3 regions of the Saccharopolyspora sp. NPDC050642 genome follow, and region 3 is predicted to be linked to each of the others. Evidence: riboswitches for the same ligand, from Rfam matches in the RefSeq annotation. Region 3 holds a riboswitch; each other region holds the start of a gene.
What was found. Region 3 has a riboswitch for cobalamin ahead of AB0H93_RS27435 (ribonucleoside-diphosphate reductase subunit alpha). Riboswitches for the same ligand answer to the same signal wherever they lie in the genome.
Positions count from the first base shown of each region.

Region 1: linked by a shared signal. The riboswitch ahead of metE (5-methyltetrahydropteroyltriglutamate--homocysteine S-methyltransferase) and the one ahead of AB0H93_RS27435 (ribonucleoside-diphosphate reductase subunit alpha) in region 3 are both predicted to bind cobalamin.
Region 2: linked by a shared signal. The riboswitch ahead of AB0H93_RS24250 (putative cobaltochelatase) and the one ahead of AB0H93_RS27435 (ribonucleoside-diphosphate reductase subunit alpha) in region 3 are both predicted to bind cobalamin.

Region 1 is NZ_JBFAIN010000001.1:105,612-110,424, forward strand. It holds gene metE (5-methyltetrahydropteroyltriglutamate--homocysteine S-methyltransferase) at 1-2,274, opposite strand, end outside; cobalamin riboswitch at 2,406-2,645, opposite strand; gene AB0H93_RS00490 (sigma-70 family RNA polymerase sigma factor) at 2,880-3,374, shown strand; gene AB0H93_RS00495 (methylated-DNA--[protein]-cysteine S-methyltransferase) at 3,374-3,991, shown strand; gene AB0H93_RS00500 (2OG-Fe(II) oxygenase) at 3,988-4,716, shown strand; gene AB0H93_RS00505 (hypothetical protein) at 4,737-4,813, shown strand, end outside.
Region 2 is NZ_JBFAIN010000016.1:110,341-115,153, forward strand. It holds gene AB0H93_RS24245 (MFS transporter) at 1-432, shown strand, start outside; gene AB0H93_RS24250 (putative cobaltochelatase) at 584-2,602, opposite strand; cobalamin riboswitch at 2,657-2,781, opposite strand; gene AB0H93_RS24255 (sugar phosphate isomerase/epimerase) at 2,954-3,814, opposite strand; gene AB0H93_RS24260 (MFS transporter) at 3,944-4,813, opposite strand, start outside.
Region 3 is NZ_JBFAIN010000021.1:4,030-8,842, forward strand. It holds gene AB0H93_RS27435 (ribonucleoside-diphosphate reductase subunit alpha) at 1-1,934, opposite strand, end outside; cobalamin riboswitch at 2,044-2,258, opposite strand; gene AB0H93_RS27440 (glycoside hydrolase family 3 C-terminal domain-containing protein) at 2,376-4,745, shown strand; gene AB0H93_RS27445 (ABC transporter substrate-binding protein) at 4,776-4,813, opposite strand, start outside.

The sequences.
Region 1 (4,813 bases), on a different contig from region 3:
GCGCAGTTCGGCCGCCGCCGCGACGAGGTTCTGCAACGCCGCCTCGACCTCGGCGTAGCCACGGGTCTTCAGCCCGCAGTCCGGGTTGACCCACAGCCGTTCCGCCGGCACGGCCGCCAGCGCGGCCCGCAGCAGGTCGACGACCTCAGCGGTGTCCGGCACGCGCGGCGAGTGGATGTCGTACACCCCGGGCCCGACGCCGTGGCCGAAGCCGACCGCGTTGAGGTCGTCGAGCACCTCCATGCGCGAGCGGGCGGCCTCGATGCTGGTGACGTCGGCGCCCAGCGCCACGATCGCGTTGATCACGTCGCCGAACTCCGAGTAGCACAGGTGGGTGTGGATCTGGGTCGAATCGGCGACGCCGCAGGTGGCGAGCCGGAAGGACGTCACCGCCCAGTCCAGGTACTCCCCGTGCGCCGCCCGGCGCAGCGGGAGCAGTTCGCGCAACGCGGGCTCGTCGACCTGGATGACCCGGATGCCGGCCGCCTCCAGGTCGGCGACCTCGTCCCGGATCGCCAGCGCGACCTGCTTCGCGGTGTCGGCCGGCGGCTGGTCGTCGCGGACGAAAGACCACGCCAGGATCGTCACCGGTCCGGTGAGCATGCCCTTGACCGGCTTCTCGGTCAGCCGCTGCGCGTAGCTCGCCCACTCGACGGTGATCGGCGCCGGGCGGGAGACGTCGCCGTAGAGGATCGGCGGGCGCACGCACCGCGACCCGTAGGACTGCACCCATGCGTTGTCGGTGCTGGCGAAGCCGTCCAGGTGCTCGGCGAAGTACTGCACCATGTCGTTGCGCTCCGGCTCGCCGTGCACCAGGACGTCGAGCCCGAGCCCTTCCTGCAGGCGGATCACGCGCTCGATCTCGTCCTGCATCCGCCGCCGGTACGTCGCCTGGTCGATGCGGCCGGCGCGGACCGCGGCGCGCGCCTTGCGGACGTCCGTGGTCTGCGGGAACGATCCGATCGTCGTGGTCGGCAACGGCGGCAGGTTCAACGCCTTCTGCTGAGCCGCGCGCCGCGTGTCGTACTCGCCGCGCTGCGTGTATTCCGGCCGAAGTGCCTGCAACCGAGCGCGCACGCGATTGTTCCGGACCCGGTCCGCGCCGGCGCGGTCGGCGATCGCGGCGCGCGCCTCGGCCAGCTCGTCGGCCACCGCGTCGCGGCCCTCGCGCAACGCGCGGCCCAGCACGACCACCTCGCGGACCTTCTGCGCGGCGAAGGCCAGCCAGGGCTTCACCTGCGGGTCGATGCCGGTCTCCGCGTCGACGTCGTAGGGCACGTGCAGCAGGGAGCACGACGTGCTGACCGCGACCTCGTTCGCCGAGCCGAGCAGCGTGGCGGCGGTCGCGAGCGCCTTGTCGAGATCGGTGCGCCAGACGTTGCGCCCGTCGACGAGCCCGGCCACCAGGGTCTTGCCGCTCAGCCCGCGAACCGACGACAGGACGTCCACTGTGGACTTCCCGGCGACGAGGTCGGCGCCGATCGCTTCGACCGGGCTAGCCGCCAGCACCTCCAGCGCCTCGCCGAGATCGCCGAAGTATCCCGCGACCAGCAGTTTCGGCCGCTCCGCCAGATCGCCGAGCCGCTGGTAGGCGGCGCGCAGGGCGGCGAGTTCGGCCGGCGAGCGGTCGGCGGCGAAGGCCGGCTCGTCCAGCTGCACCCACTCAACGCCGGCGCGGTGCAGCTCGCCGAGCAGCTCCGCGTAGGCGTCCAGCAGCGCGTCCAGCCGGTCCAGCGGCCGGAACGACTCCGGCGCGCCGTCCGCGGATTTGGCCAGCAGCAGGAACGTGAGCGGGCCGACCAGCACCGGGCGGGTGGTCACGCCCAGCTCGGCGGCCTCCCGGTACTGCTCCACGGGAGTCCGGTCGGCGAGCGAGAACTGCGTGTCCGGGCCGATCTCGGGCACCAGGTAGTGGTAGTTCGTGTCGAACCACTTCGTCATCTCCAGCGGCGGCTCGGACGCCACGCCGCGCGCCATCGCGAAGTAGGTGTCCAGCGGGCCCAGCCCGAGCTTCGCGAAGCGCGGCGGGATCGCGCCGAAGGTGACCGCGGTGTCCAGCACCTGGTCGTAGTACGAGAACGTGTTGCCCGGCACCGAATCCAGGCCCGCGTCCCACAGCGAGCGCCAGGTCTGGACGCGGAGTTCGCGCGCCACCGCGCGCAGCTCCGCCTCGCCGATGCGGGACGACCAGTAGCGCTCCAGCGCGCGCTTGAGTTCCCGGTCGGGGCCGATCCGGGGGTATCCGAGTACGGTGGATCCGATCTTGCTGCTCAAGGCCCTCTCCTCGCGAGCTCGACGGCAGATGCCCCGAGGTCCGGGAAGGCGCAGGCGGACCGGCGCGCACCGCGCGGCGCGAGCCGGTCGTCCGCCGGGTCCTCCCGCGAGACCCCGGACCGCGCGCACCGTCCGGTGCGCGCACCGGTGGCAGGTCTTCGGACTCGCGGGCGCGTCCCGGCCGGAGCCGGGGTTCCTAGTGGCCGTCGCTTCCCAGGCACGCGTGCCCAGTGCTGTGCCCGGTCTGGGACCGGGGACGGCGTTCGTTCCCACTCACCGCTGCGGGGCAGTCCCGGATTCGCACCGGGTTCCCTCTTGCCTCGTCCACCCCGCTTCAGGGGGGCGGACGAACCACCAGCACAACGGAGGCTACCGATCGGGGGGCCGTTGGCAAGGGCCGGCGACGCGCCGGGCGGCCCCCTCGCGACCGGCGGTCCCCGGGCTGAACATGATCTTCCGGCCCACCGCCGCACCTCCGGTGAGACGCTCGTCACGCGGCACCGCAGGCCCGGTCCCGAAACGCGGGATGGCCACGTCCGGGTGACGATCGTGGAAACGGGCCGATCCGCATCTCACGTTTCCGCGGCGCGGGGCGTCTACGGGGAGTGAAAGTGAGACCGTTCGAGCAGATCGTTGACGAGTACGGCCCGATGGTGCTGCGAGTGTGCCGGGCCGTGCTCGGGCCGGCCGACGCCGAGGACGCGTGGTCCGAGACGTTCCTGGCCGCGCTGCGCGCCTACCCGGAGCTGGCCGAGGACACCAACGTGGAGGCGTGGCTGGTCACGATCGCCCACCGCAAGGCGGTCGACGTCACCAGGGCGACGGCCCGCCGGCCGGTGGTGGTCGAGCGCCTGCCCGAGCGGCCCAGCACGAGCGGCCGCCCGGAGGACTGGGACGGCGACCTGTGGGCCGCGCTGAGCGCGCTGCCGGCCAAGCAGCGCATGGCGGTGGCCTACCACTACCTGGCCGGCCTGCCCTACGCCGAGATCGCCGCGATCCTCGGCGGCAGCACCGATGCCGCCCGGCGGGCCGCCGCGGACGGCATCAAGACCCTGCGCACGACCTATAGACCCACCACGAGAGTGGGGAGGGAAGCGTGATGATGACGATCCATGAATCCGACGACGGACACCTGTTCGACGCGCTCCCGGCGATCGACTTCAACACCAGCGAGCGGCTGCACATCGACCTGGTGAGCGCGGCCCAGCGGGAAGGGCTGCTCGACGTCGCGTACCGCACCGTCGGCACCCCGGTCGGCGAGCTGCTGCTGGCGGCCACCGAACGCGGCCTGGTGCGGGTCGCCTTCGACCGCCAGGGGCACAGCACGGTCCTGGAGTCGCTGGCCGAGCTGATCAGCCCGCGCATCCTGCGGGCGCCGGCCCGGCTCGACGAGGCGGCCCGCCAGATCGACGAGTACTTCGCCGGGCGGCGGCGGACTTTCGACCTGCCGCTGGACTGGCGGCTCTCGCGCGGGTTCCGGCTCAACGTGCTGGAGCACCTGCCCGACATCGCCTACGGCCGCACCGCCAGCTACGCCGAGGTCGCCGCCGCGGCGGGCAGCCCGCGGGCGGTTCGCGCGGTGGGCACCGCGTGCGCGACCAACCCGCTGCCGGTGGTGGTGCCGTGCCACCGGGTCGTGCGCTCGGACGGCACCTCGGGCGGGTACGTCGGCGGTGCGGAAGCGAAGGAAACCCTGCTGACCCTGGAGGCGGCATGAGCACGTCGAAGACGGACCGGTACGCGAAGCAGGTCGCGGCGGCGGACTGGGAGGGGGTCGCCGCCGAGGTCAACGACTACGGTTGCGCACTGCTGCCGCAGTTGCTGACCCCCGCCGAGTGCGAGCGGATCGCGGCCCTGTGGGACGAGCCGGAGCACTTCCGGGCCACGATCAACCTGCGCCGCCATCGCTTCGGGGACAACGGCGATTACCACTACTTCGCCGCGCCTTTCCCGGAACCGGTGGAGAAGCTGCGGCAGGCCCTCTACCCGCGGCTGCTGCCGATCGCCCGGGACTGGGCCGAGAAGCTCGGCCGGGAAGCGGAATGGCCGGACACCCTCGACGAGTGGCTGGACGTCTGCCACCGGGCCGGGCAGGCCCGTCCCACGCCGATCCTGCTGCGCTACGAGCCGGGCGGCTGGAACGCACTGCACCGGGACCTGTACGGCGACAAGGTGTTCCCGCTGCAGGTGGTGATCAACCTCAACGATCCGGGGACCGATCACACCGGAGGCGAGTTCCTGCTGGTGGAGCAGCGCCCGCGCGCCCAATCCCGGGGCACCGCAACGCTGATCCCGCAGGGGCACGGCCTGGTGTTCACCACGCGCGACCGGCCGGTGCGCTCGGCACGCGGCTGGTCCGCTTCCCCGGTGCGGCACGGGGTTTCGCCGGTGCGTTCCGGGCGACGCCACACGCTGGGGCTCGTCTTCCACGACGCGGCATGACGTACCCGAGGACTGCTTCGATGGCGCGACGAACACCCTCGCCGCTGGCTCGCGGAACCGGCACGGCGACCCGGATTCCCTCGCCGCACAGCGAAAT
Region 2 (4,813 bases), on a different contig from region 3:
TGGGTGTTCTCCCGGCTGGTAAAGGTGTTGGGGCGGCGCTTGGCGGTCTGGCAGCTGATCGCGATCGGCGGCACGTCGATGTTCGTCGGCTACCTGGTCGTGACGGCCACCGCGAGCATCGCGACCGTGGTGGTCACGGCGTTGCTGCTCGGCGGCGGTTGGTCGTTCATGCACTCGTCGTTGCAGACCTGGGTGACCTCGGTGGCCCCGGAGGCCAGGGGCACCGCCGTGGCGTTGTTCGCGTCGGCGTTGTTCCTGGGCAGCGCGGCCGCATCGGCGGCGGCCGGGTATTTCGCGGAGCGCGGCTCGTACGGCTTGATCTTCGGGATCGCCGCCGCCACGGCGGTTCCGCTGCTGATCGTGGCGGCGGCCTGCCGCCACCGCTACCAAACCCGCGTCGTCGCGCCCTCGGTCGGCGTTAGGGGCGATTAAAAGAGCCCCCGCACTCGACCGGCCTGGGGGTTACCGGGAGCGCGGGGGCATCTTGCGGGTCCACCCCTGGGGGTCAGGTGGACTGCGTCACCGTACCAATCGGTCGGGTGGGCCAGAAGACGGAACGTCGGATCTCGTAATCAAAACGAGATCAAGCGGCGCGGGGGCGCTCGTCCCGGACCGCGCGGACGACGCCGGCGACGTTGTCCGCGGACAGCTCCTCCAGCCGCAGGCAGGGACCGCCCAGCGCGGCCCCGAGCCGGCCGGCCAGGCCGAGCCGGACCGGACCGTTCTCGCAGTCCACCACGACGGACGCGACGCCCGCCTCGGCGAGCAGGCCCGCCGAGCGCAGCGCGTCATCGACGGCGCGCCGTGTGCGAATCCGCCCGGTGAGCCCGGAATCCAGCGGCACGGTGGCCTTTCCGTCGGTCAGCAGCACGACCAGGGCCCGCCGCTGCGGGTCCCGCATCCGCTCGGTCTGCACCACCCGGTGCACGCGCAGCAGCCCGTCGGCCAGCGGCGTGCGGCCACCGGTGCGCAGCCGCCGCATCCGTGCGGCCGCGATGTCCACAGAGGACGTCGGCGGCAGCGCGAGTTCCGCTGAGTCGCCGCGGAAGGTGACCACGCCGACCTTGTCGCGCCGCTGGTAGGCGTCCCGCAGCAGCGACAGGACGGCGCCGCTGACCGCCGACATCCGCTCCCGCGCGGCCATCGATCCCGACGCGTCCACTGCGAACAGCACCAGGTTCCCCTCGCGCCCCTCCCGGATGGCGCGCCGCAGGTCGTCGCCGCGCAGCACCAGCCCGGGGCCGCTGCGCCCGCGCGCGACCTGGTGCGGCGCCGCGGCGGCCAGCGTGGCCGCCAGGTGGATGCCGTGACCCTCCACAGTGGATGCCCGCGTCGTCCGGCCGCTCCGCGCCCGGGACCGCGACCGCCGCCCCGGCGCGCCGTCGCCGAGCCCCGGCACCTCCAGCAGCCGCGCCTGAAAAGCCGGCGCCGGCGCCGCCGGCGGCCGCTCCGCGGGCGCCCGGTCGTCGCTGCGCTCCTCCGAGCCGTCGGCTCCGCCGTCCGGACCGGTGGGTCCTTCGGGCCCTTCCGGCGGCTGACCGCCGCCGTCCGGGCCTTCCGGCGGTTCGTCGTCGCCGTCGTCGGCGTGCTCCGCCGCCTCGGACAGGGCCTGTTGGAGCTGGTCCTCGTCGATGCCGGGCTCGTCGAACGGGTCGCGGCGGCGCCGGTGCGGCAGCGCGAGCCGGGCCGCCGCCTCGACGTCCTCCTCGGCGACCGCCTCGGCGCCGCGCCAGGCCGCGTGCGCGGTGGCGGTGCGCGCCAGCACGAGGTCGGCTCGCATGCCGTCGACGTCGAAGGACGCGCACAGCGCGGAGATCCGGCGGAGCTCGGCGTCGGGGAGGGCGACCGAGTCCACCCGCGAGCGGGCGGCGGCGATCCGCTCGGCCAGTTCGGCGTCGGCGTCGGCCCACCTCTCGGCGAACCCGGCCGGGTCGGCCTCGAACGCCAGGCGGCGGCGCACCACCTCGGTCCGGGTCGCCACGTCCCGCGACGCGGCGACGTGCACGGTGAGGCCGAACCGGTCGAGCAGCTGCGGGCGCAGCTCGCCCTCCTCCGGGTTCATGGTGCCCACCAGCAGGAACGACGCCGCGTGCGAGACCGAAACGCCTTCCCGCTCGACGTGCGCGCGGCCCATCGCCGCGGCGTCCAGCAGGAGGTCCACGAGGTGGTCGTGCAGCAGGTTCACCTCGTCGACGTAGAGCACGCCCCGGTGCGCGGCGGCGAGCAGGCCGGGCTGGAAGGCGCGGACCCCTTCGGTCAGGGCGCGTTCCAGGTCGAGCGAGCCGATCAACCGGTCTTCGGTGGCGCCGACGGGGAGTTCGACGAGCTGGGCGGGTCGTTGCGCGGCTTCGGAGCCGTGCGGGCCGTCCGGGCACTGCGGGTCGGCGGCCTGCGGGGCGCAGCCGAAGCGGCAGCCCGTGATCACGTCGAGCGGCGGCAACAGCGACGCCAGCGCACGCACCACGGTCGACTTCGCCGTGCCCTTCTCCCCTCGGACGAGCACGCCGCCGATGGCCGGGTGCACGGCGTTGAGCAGCAGCGCCAGCCGGAGGTCGTCGTGGCCGACGACGGCGGAGAAGGGGAAGCGCGGGGCAGCGGTCATGCCGGTGTTCCTTCCTCGGGGTTCGGACGCCCCGGTGGCGGGAACAAGGGGCGGCAGTGTCCTGACTCCCGGATCACCGCGCCCCTCCGGCCTTCCCAGGTCTCCCCGGTGGCTCGCGAGGGAGGGCCGCTCCCCGGTCACAGTGGCGCCGACCGTGCCGGATTCCCACCGGCTTCCTGGCGCACCCCTTGCATTCGGATCAAGGTGCATCGTCGCAGAACCGGCCCGGCGGACCAACCGGCCGCGGCGGCGACGAGACCAGCACCACTGCGGCCGGGGCCCGCGGGGTGGCGTTCTCGCGCGAAAGCGCCACCCCGCCCGCACCCAGACCGCAGAAATCGCCGTCAACTGTCACCGGCGGGCGGCGTGCAGCCCGTCGGTGATGTAGCGGTGCGCGTGGCGGGCCAGGTCCTCGTTGTCGTCCCACAGGTTCCGCCACACCGCGAGGGTGTCCGACAGCGCGGGGTCCACCACGGCCGAGGAGAAGCTCTCGAAGGTGATCGGCCCGGTGTAGCCGATGTCCACCAGCGCGCGGAAGAACGCCGGGAAGTCGATCGTGCCGGATCCCAGGTAGCCGCGGTGGCTCTCCCCGATGTGCACGTACCCGAGCCGGTCCCCGGCCTCCTGCACGGGCCGCACGAAGTCGGGTTCTTCGATGTTCATGTGGTACGTGTCGAGGTGGATGGTGACGTTGTCGGCGCCGACGTCGTCCAGGAACGCCAGGGCCTGCCGGGTGGTGTTGAGCAGGTTCGTCTCGTAGCGGTTGAGGATCTCCAGGCCGAGCGTGATGCCGAGCTCCGCGGCCTGCGCGGCCAGGTCGCGGATGGCGGCGACGGCGTTGGCCCGCGCCTGCGGCGTCGCGGCCGCCGGGTACTTGCCGAGCGTCGAGTACAGGGCGCCGATCAGGTACTTCGACCCGATGCTGTGCACCAGTTCGAGCGCGCCGCCCAGCCGGTCCCGGCCGCGCTGCACGACCGCCGGGTCGTCGTTGTTGACGTCGGCGTCGAAGGTCAGCCCGAGCGACGCCGAGGACGCCAGTCCGTGCTCGTCGAGCAACCGGCGCACCAGCTCGGTGTCGATGGTGGAGAAGTCGGTCGCGGTGAGCTCGATCAGGTCGTAGCCGGTCTCCTTGGCCTTGCTCAGCGCCAGCCGCGTCTCCTCGGGGCTCCAGCCGCCGACCCAGACGCCCGCGTGGATTCCGATCAGGTTCATTCGTAGCTCCTCGTTGTCCTGCATGGGTTTTCAACTCGGGCGAACGGCCGGGCGAGGTGCCGTGAGTGGTTTGTGCTGCTATTGCGACACAAACCACTCACGGCCACCTGCCCGCGCGAACGCCCGTTTTCAGGCCCGCACCGGGGCGGCTTCCGGGCTCGGCACCTTCAGCACCAGCGTCAGCCCCGCGGCGAGCACGTAGAGCAGCGCGAACACCCACATCACGCCGCCGACGCCGAACAGCGGCAGGGCGATCCCGACGATCGCCGGGCCGACCGCGGTGGCCAGCCCGGCCCCCAGGTTCAGCGCCGCCATCGCCGCGCCCCGGCGGTCCGGCGCCATGGTCGGCATCAGCGCGGACATCGGCACGAACCCGGCCAGCGTCGCGCCGTAGAGCACGGAGGTGATCAGCGCGATCGAGAAGCTGTGCGTGGCCAGCGGCAGGTAGTGGAACAGCAGCGTGGTCACGGCGCAGCCGATCCCGCCCATCCACCGCACCACCACGGCGAACCCGAAGCGGTCACCGAGGATTCCGCTGACCAGGTTGAAGAAGATGTTGCTGACGAACATCACCGAGGAGACCGTCAGCCACTGCGACAGCGTGAAGCCGAGCTCGCGCGTGTAGAAGATCGGCATGAAGACGATGAATCCGTACTGCGGGATGCTGTTGATCATCCGCACCAACATGCCCGCGGTCATCCGCGGCCGCTCCCACAGGATCGTCAGCCCGGCCAGCAGGCTGCGCAGCGGCTTCTCGTCGACCGCCGAGGTCGGCCGGTCCCCGTTCGGATCGCGCACCAGCAGCATCAGCAGCGCCCCGGCGACGATCACCACCAGCCCGAGCCACAGCGTGTTCAGCTGGCCGATCAGCGGAATCGCGATGTTGGCCAGCTGCGGGCCGAGCGCGGCGAAGCCGGCGCTGTAGGCGAACCAGAACCAGCCGGCCGCGGTGCCCAGCCGCTGCGTCCGGGTGCTGGCGGTGATCCAGACCAGGAACGC
Region 3 (4,813 bases):
GACATGTTCGCCTTGACGTACAGGTTGCGGTAGACCGGCTCGATGGACTGGTTGACGCCGCAGATGTTGGAGATCGTGGCGGTCGGCGCGATGGCCATCACGTTGGAGTTGCGCATGCCATCGCGCACCACCCGCGCCCGCAGCGCCTCCCAGTCCAGCGTGGACGACCGGTCCAGGTCGACGTCGCCGTCGCGGGCCTCGGCGAGCAGTTCGAGCGAGTCGATCGGCAGGATGCCGCGGCTCCACAGCGAACCGTCGAAGGACTCGTAGCGGCCCCGCTCGGCCGCCAGCGCGCTCGACGCGGCGATGGCGTGGTAGCTGATCTGCTCCATGCTGCGGTCGGCGAACTCCACCGCCGCATCCGACGACACCGGGATGCGCTGCACGAACAGCGCGTCCGCGAAGCCCATCAGCCCCAGCCCGACCGGCCGGTGCCGCAGGTTGGACCGGCGCGCCTCGGGGATCGTGTAGAAGTTGATGTCGATGACGTTGTCCAGCATCCGCACGGCGGTGCGGGTGGTGCGCTCCAGCTTCTCGGCATCGATGCCGTCGGCCGTGACGTGCCGGGCCAGGTTGATCGACCCGAGGTTGCACACCGCCACCTCGTCGGTGCTGGTGTTCAGGGTGATCTCGGTGCACAGGTTCGAGGAGTGCACGACGCCGTTGTGCTGCTGCGGCGAGCGCAGGTTGCACGGGTCCTTGAAGGTGATCCACGGGTGGCCGGTCTCGAAAAGCATGGTCAGCATCCGCCGCCACAGCTCCACCGCGCGGACCCGCTTGAACACCTTGATCTCGCCGCGGTCGGCGGCCTGCTCGTAGGCGCGGTAGCGCTCGGCGAACGCCTTGCCGTAGAGGTCGTGCAGGTCAGAGGTCTCGTCCGGGGAGAACAGCGTCCACTGCTCGTCGGCTTCGACGCGGCGCAGGAACTCGTCGGGCACCCAGTTCGCGGTGTTCATGTCGTGGGTGCGGCGGCGGTCGTCGCCGGTGTTCTTGCGCAGGTCGAGGAACTCCTCGACGTCGATGTGCCAGGTCTCCAGGTACGCGCACACCGCGCCCTTGCGCTTGCCGCCCTGGTTGACCGCCACCGCGGTGTCGTTGGCGATCTTCAGGAACGGCACCACGCCCTGCGACTTGCCGTTGGTGCCGTTGATGTGGGCGCCGATGCCGCGCACCGGCGTCCAGTCGTTGCCCAGCCCGCCGGCGTACTTCGACAGCAGCGCGTTGTTGCTGATCGAGTGGAAGATGCCGGACAGGTCGTCGTCCACAGTGGTCAGGAAGCAGGACGACAGCTGCGGCCGGGTGGTGCCGGCGTTGAACAGCGTCGGCGTCGAGCACATGAAGTCGAACGACGAGAGCAGGTGGTAGAACTCGATGGCCCGCGCCTCGCGGTCGTCCTCGCGCAGCGCGAGGCCCATCGCGACCCGCATGAAGAAGGCCTGCGGCAGCTCGAACCGGGTGCCGTCGTGGTGCAGGAAGTACCGGTCGTAGAGGGTCTGCAGCCCGAGGAAACCGAAGGTCAGGTCGCGTTCCGCCACCAGCGCGCCGCCCAGCCGCGCCAGGTCGAAGGCGCCCAGCTCCGGATCCAGCATCTCCAGCTCGATGCCGCGCCGCACGTAGTCGGCGAAGTACTCCGGGTAGCGGGCGCGCATCTCCTCCTGGTCGGCCTCCTGCGGCTCGCCCAGGTAGCTCAGCGCCTCGCGGCGCATCCGGTCCAGCAGCAGCCGGGCGGTGACCTGCGAGTAGTTCGGTTCGGTCTCGATCAGCGTGCGCGCCGCCATGACCTGGGCCAGCGAGAGCTCGTCGTCGCTGATGCCGGTGTAGCCGGTGCGCCGCACCTCGTCGAGCACGGCTTCGGCGGACACGCCGGACAGCCCGGCGCAGGCTTGGTGGACCACAGTGGACACGCGGGTCCAGTCGTTGAGTGTCGCCGTCACGGGCTCTCTCCCTCGCGAGCTCGGCGGACCACGACGGCGCGCGAGGAGACCCGCGGCGGCAGCCGCTGGTCGTCCGCGCAGACCCGCCCTCGAGGTCCCGGACAGCACGCTTCGCGCGTGCACCGGTGGCAGGTCTTCGGACTCACGGGCGGCCTAGTGGTCGTGGCTTCCCAGGCTGTTCGCCCAGTGCTCTACCCGCTGCCGTTCGGCAGCCGGGTCACGACTTTCGTTCCCGTTCACCGCTGCGGGGCAGTCCCGGATTCGCACCGGGTTCCCTCTTGCCTCACCGGATGCCTCCGGTGAACCACCAGCGATCGACACACTACATGTTGGGTTCGGGGGAGGCGTGCATGGGCAGATAACGGCGTGGCGCGGTACCGGTCGACAGTCCGGGCGCGGTGGCCGAGACTGGGCGGCCGGGGGCTGGCGAAAGGGGACCCGGTGGACGAGGCGAAGCTTCGGTCGTTGCTCTCGGAGCTGACCGTGGCGGACAAGGCGCGGCTGCTGACCGGAGCCGACTTCTGGACCCTGCACCCGATGCCCCAGATCGGGCTGCGGTCGCTGGTGCTCTCCGACGGCCCGAACGGGGTGCGCGGAACGACCTGGGACGAGCGCGACACCTCGCTGCTGTTCCCGGTGGCGTCCGCGCTGGCGGCGACGTGGGACCGGGCGGCGGCGCGGACCGCGGGGGAGATGTTCGGCGACGAGGCGCGCCGCCGGGGCGTGCACGTGGTGCTGGCGCCGACCGTCAACGTGCACCGAAGTCCTTTCGGCGGAAGGCATTTCGAGAACTTCTCGGAGGATCCGCTGCTGATCGGCGAGATCGGCGCCGAGGTGGTCGCGGGCATCCAGTCGCGCGGGGTGGCCGCGACGCCGAAGCACTTCGTGGCCAACGACAGCGAGACCGAGCGGCTCAGCTACGACGCGATCGTCGACGAGCGGACGCTGCGCGACCTCTACCTCAAGCCGTTCGAGAGGATCATCGCGAAGGCTTCGCCGTGGGTGCTGATGGCCGCCTACAACTCGGTGAACGGCAGCACGATGACCGAGAATTCCGCGCTGGTGAACGACATCCTCAAGGGCGAGTGGGCGTGGGACGGCGTGCTCGTGTCGGACTGGTTCGCCACCCGTTCGCTCCAGGCGGCGGCGCTCGGCGGCCTCGACCTGGCGATGCCCGGGCCGAAAAGCCCTTGGAGCGGCGGGAAACTCGCGAAGGCCGTGGAGAAGGGCGGAGTTTCCGAGTCGGTGCTCGACGACAAGGTCCTGCGCGTCCTGCGGCTGGCCGACCGCGTGGGCGCGTTCGAGGACTCCGAGCCCGGCGGTGGCGGTCCGTCGGAGGAGGCCCGGCCGGTCATCCGGCGGCTCGCGGCGCAGGGGTTCGTGTTGCTGCGCAACGAGGTCGTGTCGGACGCGCCGCTGCTGCCGATCGACCCGAAGGTCGCCAAGGTCGCGGTGATCGGCGAGAACGCCACCATCCCGGCGGTGCAGGGCGGCGGCTCCTCGCACGTCAGCCCGCCGCACGTGGTGACGCCGCTGGACGGGCTGCGGGCGGCGCTGCCGGACGCGGATGTCGTGTACCAGCGCGGTGTCCGGCACCGGCGGCTGCTGGACGTGATCCCGGGAGCGGAGGTCACCGATCCGGAGGGCGAGGGCAGCGGCCTGCGCGTCGACTACCTCGGTGCCGACGGCGAGGTGCTCGAAAGCGAATTGCGCGGCACCGAGCGGCTGCTGTGGCTCGGCGGGCTGCCTGCCGGGACGAAGTCGTTGCGGTTGCGGGGGAACCTCCGGCTCGACGTCGGTGAGCACGTGTTCGGGGTGAACGGCACCGGCGGCTTCCGCGTCGAACTCGCGGGCCGGGAGGTGCTGGCCGCGGACGTGGTGCGCGCGGACGGGATCGACGATCCGATGGGCGACATGCTGGAGCCGCCCGAGCAGCGGTTCAACGTGGTGCTCGTGGAATCGGACCTGGACGACGCCGGTCGGGCCGCGCTGACCGTGGAGTTCACCCCGCAGAGCCTCGATGCGCTGGTGGCGGTCGGAATCGGGCACCGCGCACGGGAATGGGACGACGCCAGCGAACTCGCGGCGGCCCTCGCGATCGCCAGGGACGCCGATGTCGCGGTGGTCGTGGTCGGCACCAACGACGAGGTCGAGACAGAGGGCCGCGACCGCGATTCGCTGGACCTGCCCGGCGCGCAGAACGAGCTGATCCGCAAGGTCGTGGCGGCGAATCCGAACACCGTCGTGGTGGTCAACGCCGGCTCGCCGGTGCTCATGCCGTGGGCCGCCGACGTGCCCGCGGTGCTGTGGACCTGGTTCGGCAGCCAGGAGTACGGGGACGCGCTGGCCGATGTGCTGCTGGGCGAGGCGGAGCCCGGCGGCCGGCTGCCGACGACGTTCCCCGCCGAGCTCGCCGACGTCCCGGTCCCGCTGCCCGGCGTGCAGCCGGTGGACGGCGAACTGCATTACACCGAGGGAACCTTGGTCGGCTACCGCGCGTACGAGGACCGGGGCGTGACACCGGCGTTCCACTTCGGACACGGGCTCGGGTACACGACCTGGGAGTACCTGGAGGCCGTCGCCGAAGGCGAGGGCGTGCGGGTCAAGCTGCGCAACACCGGCGACCGAGCGGGACGCGAGGTGGTGCAGGTGTACGCCGCGGAGCCGCTGCGGCTGGCGGGGTTCGCCGTCGCCGAGGCCGAGGCGGGAGCCGAGGTGTCGGTGGTGGTGGACGTCGAGCCCGGGTCGGGCGAGCTGCGCGTCGGGCGCAGCGCCGGCGATCTGCGGATCGGCGCAGCGAAGAGCCCGTGAGTCCGGTGGACCCACGGGCTCTTCTCCGGGTCACTGCTGGGCGAAGGCCTTCTGCAGGTCGTCCAGGA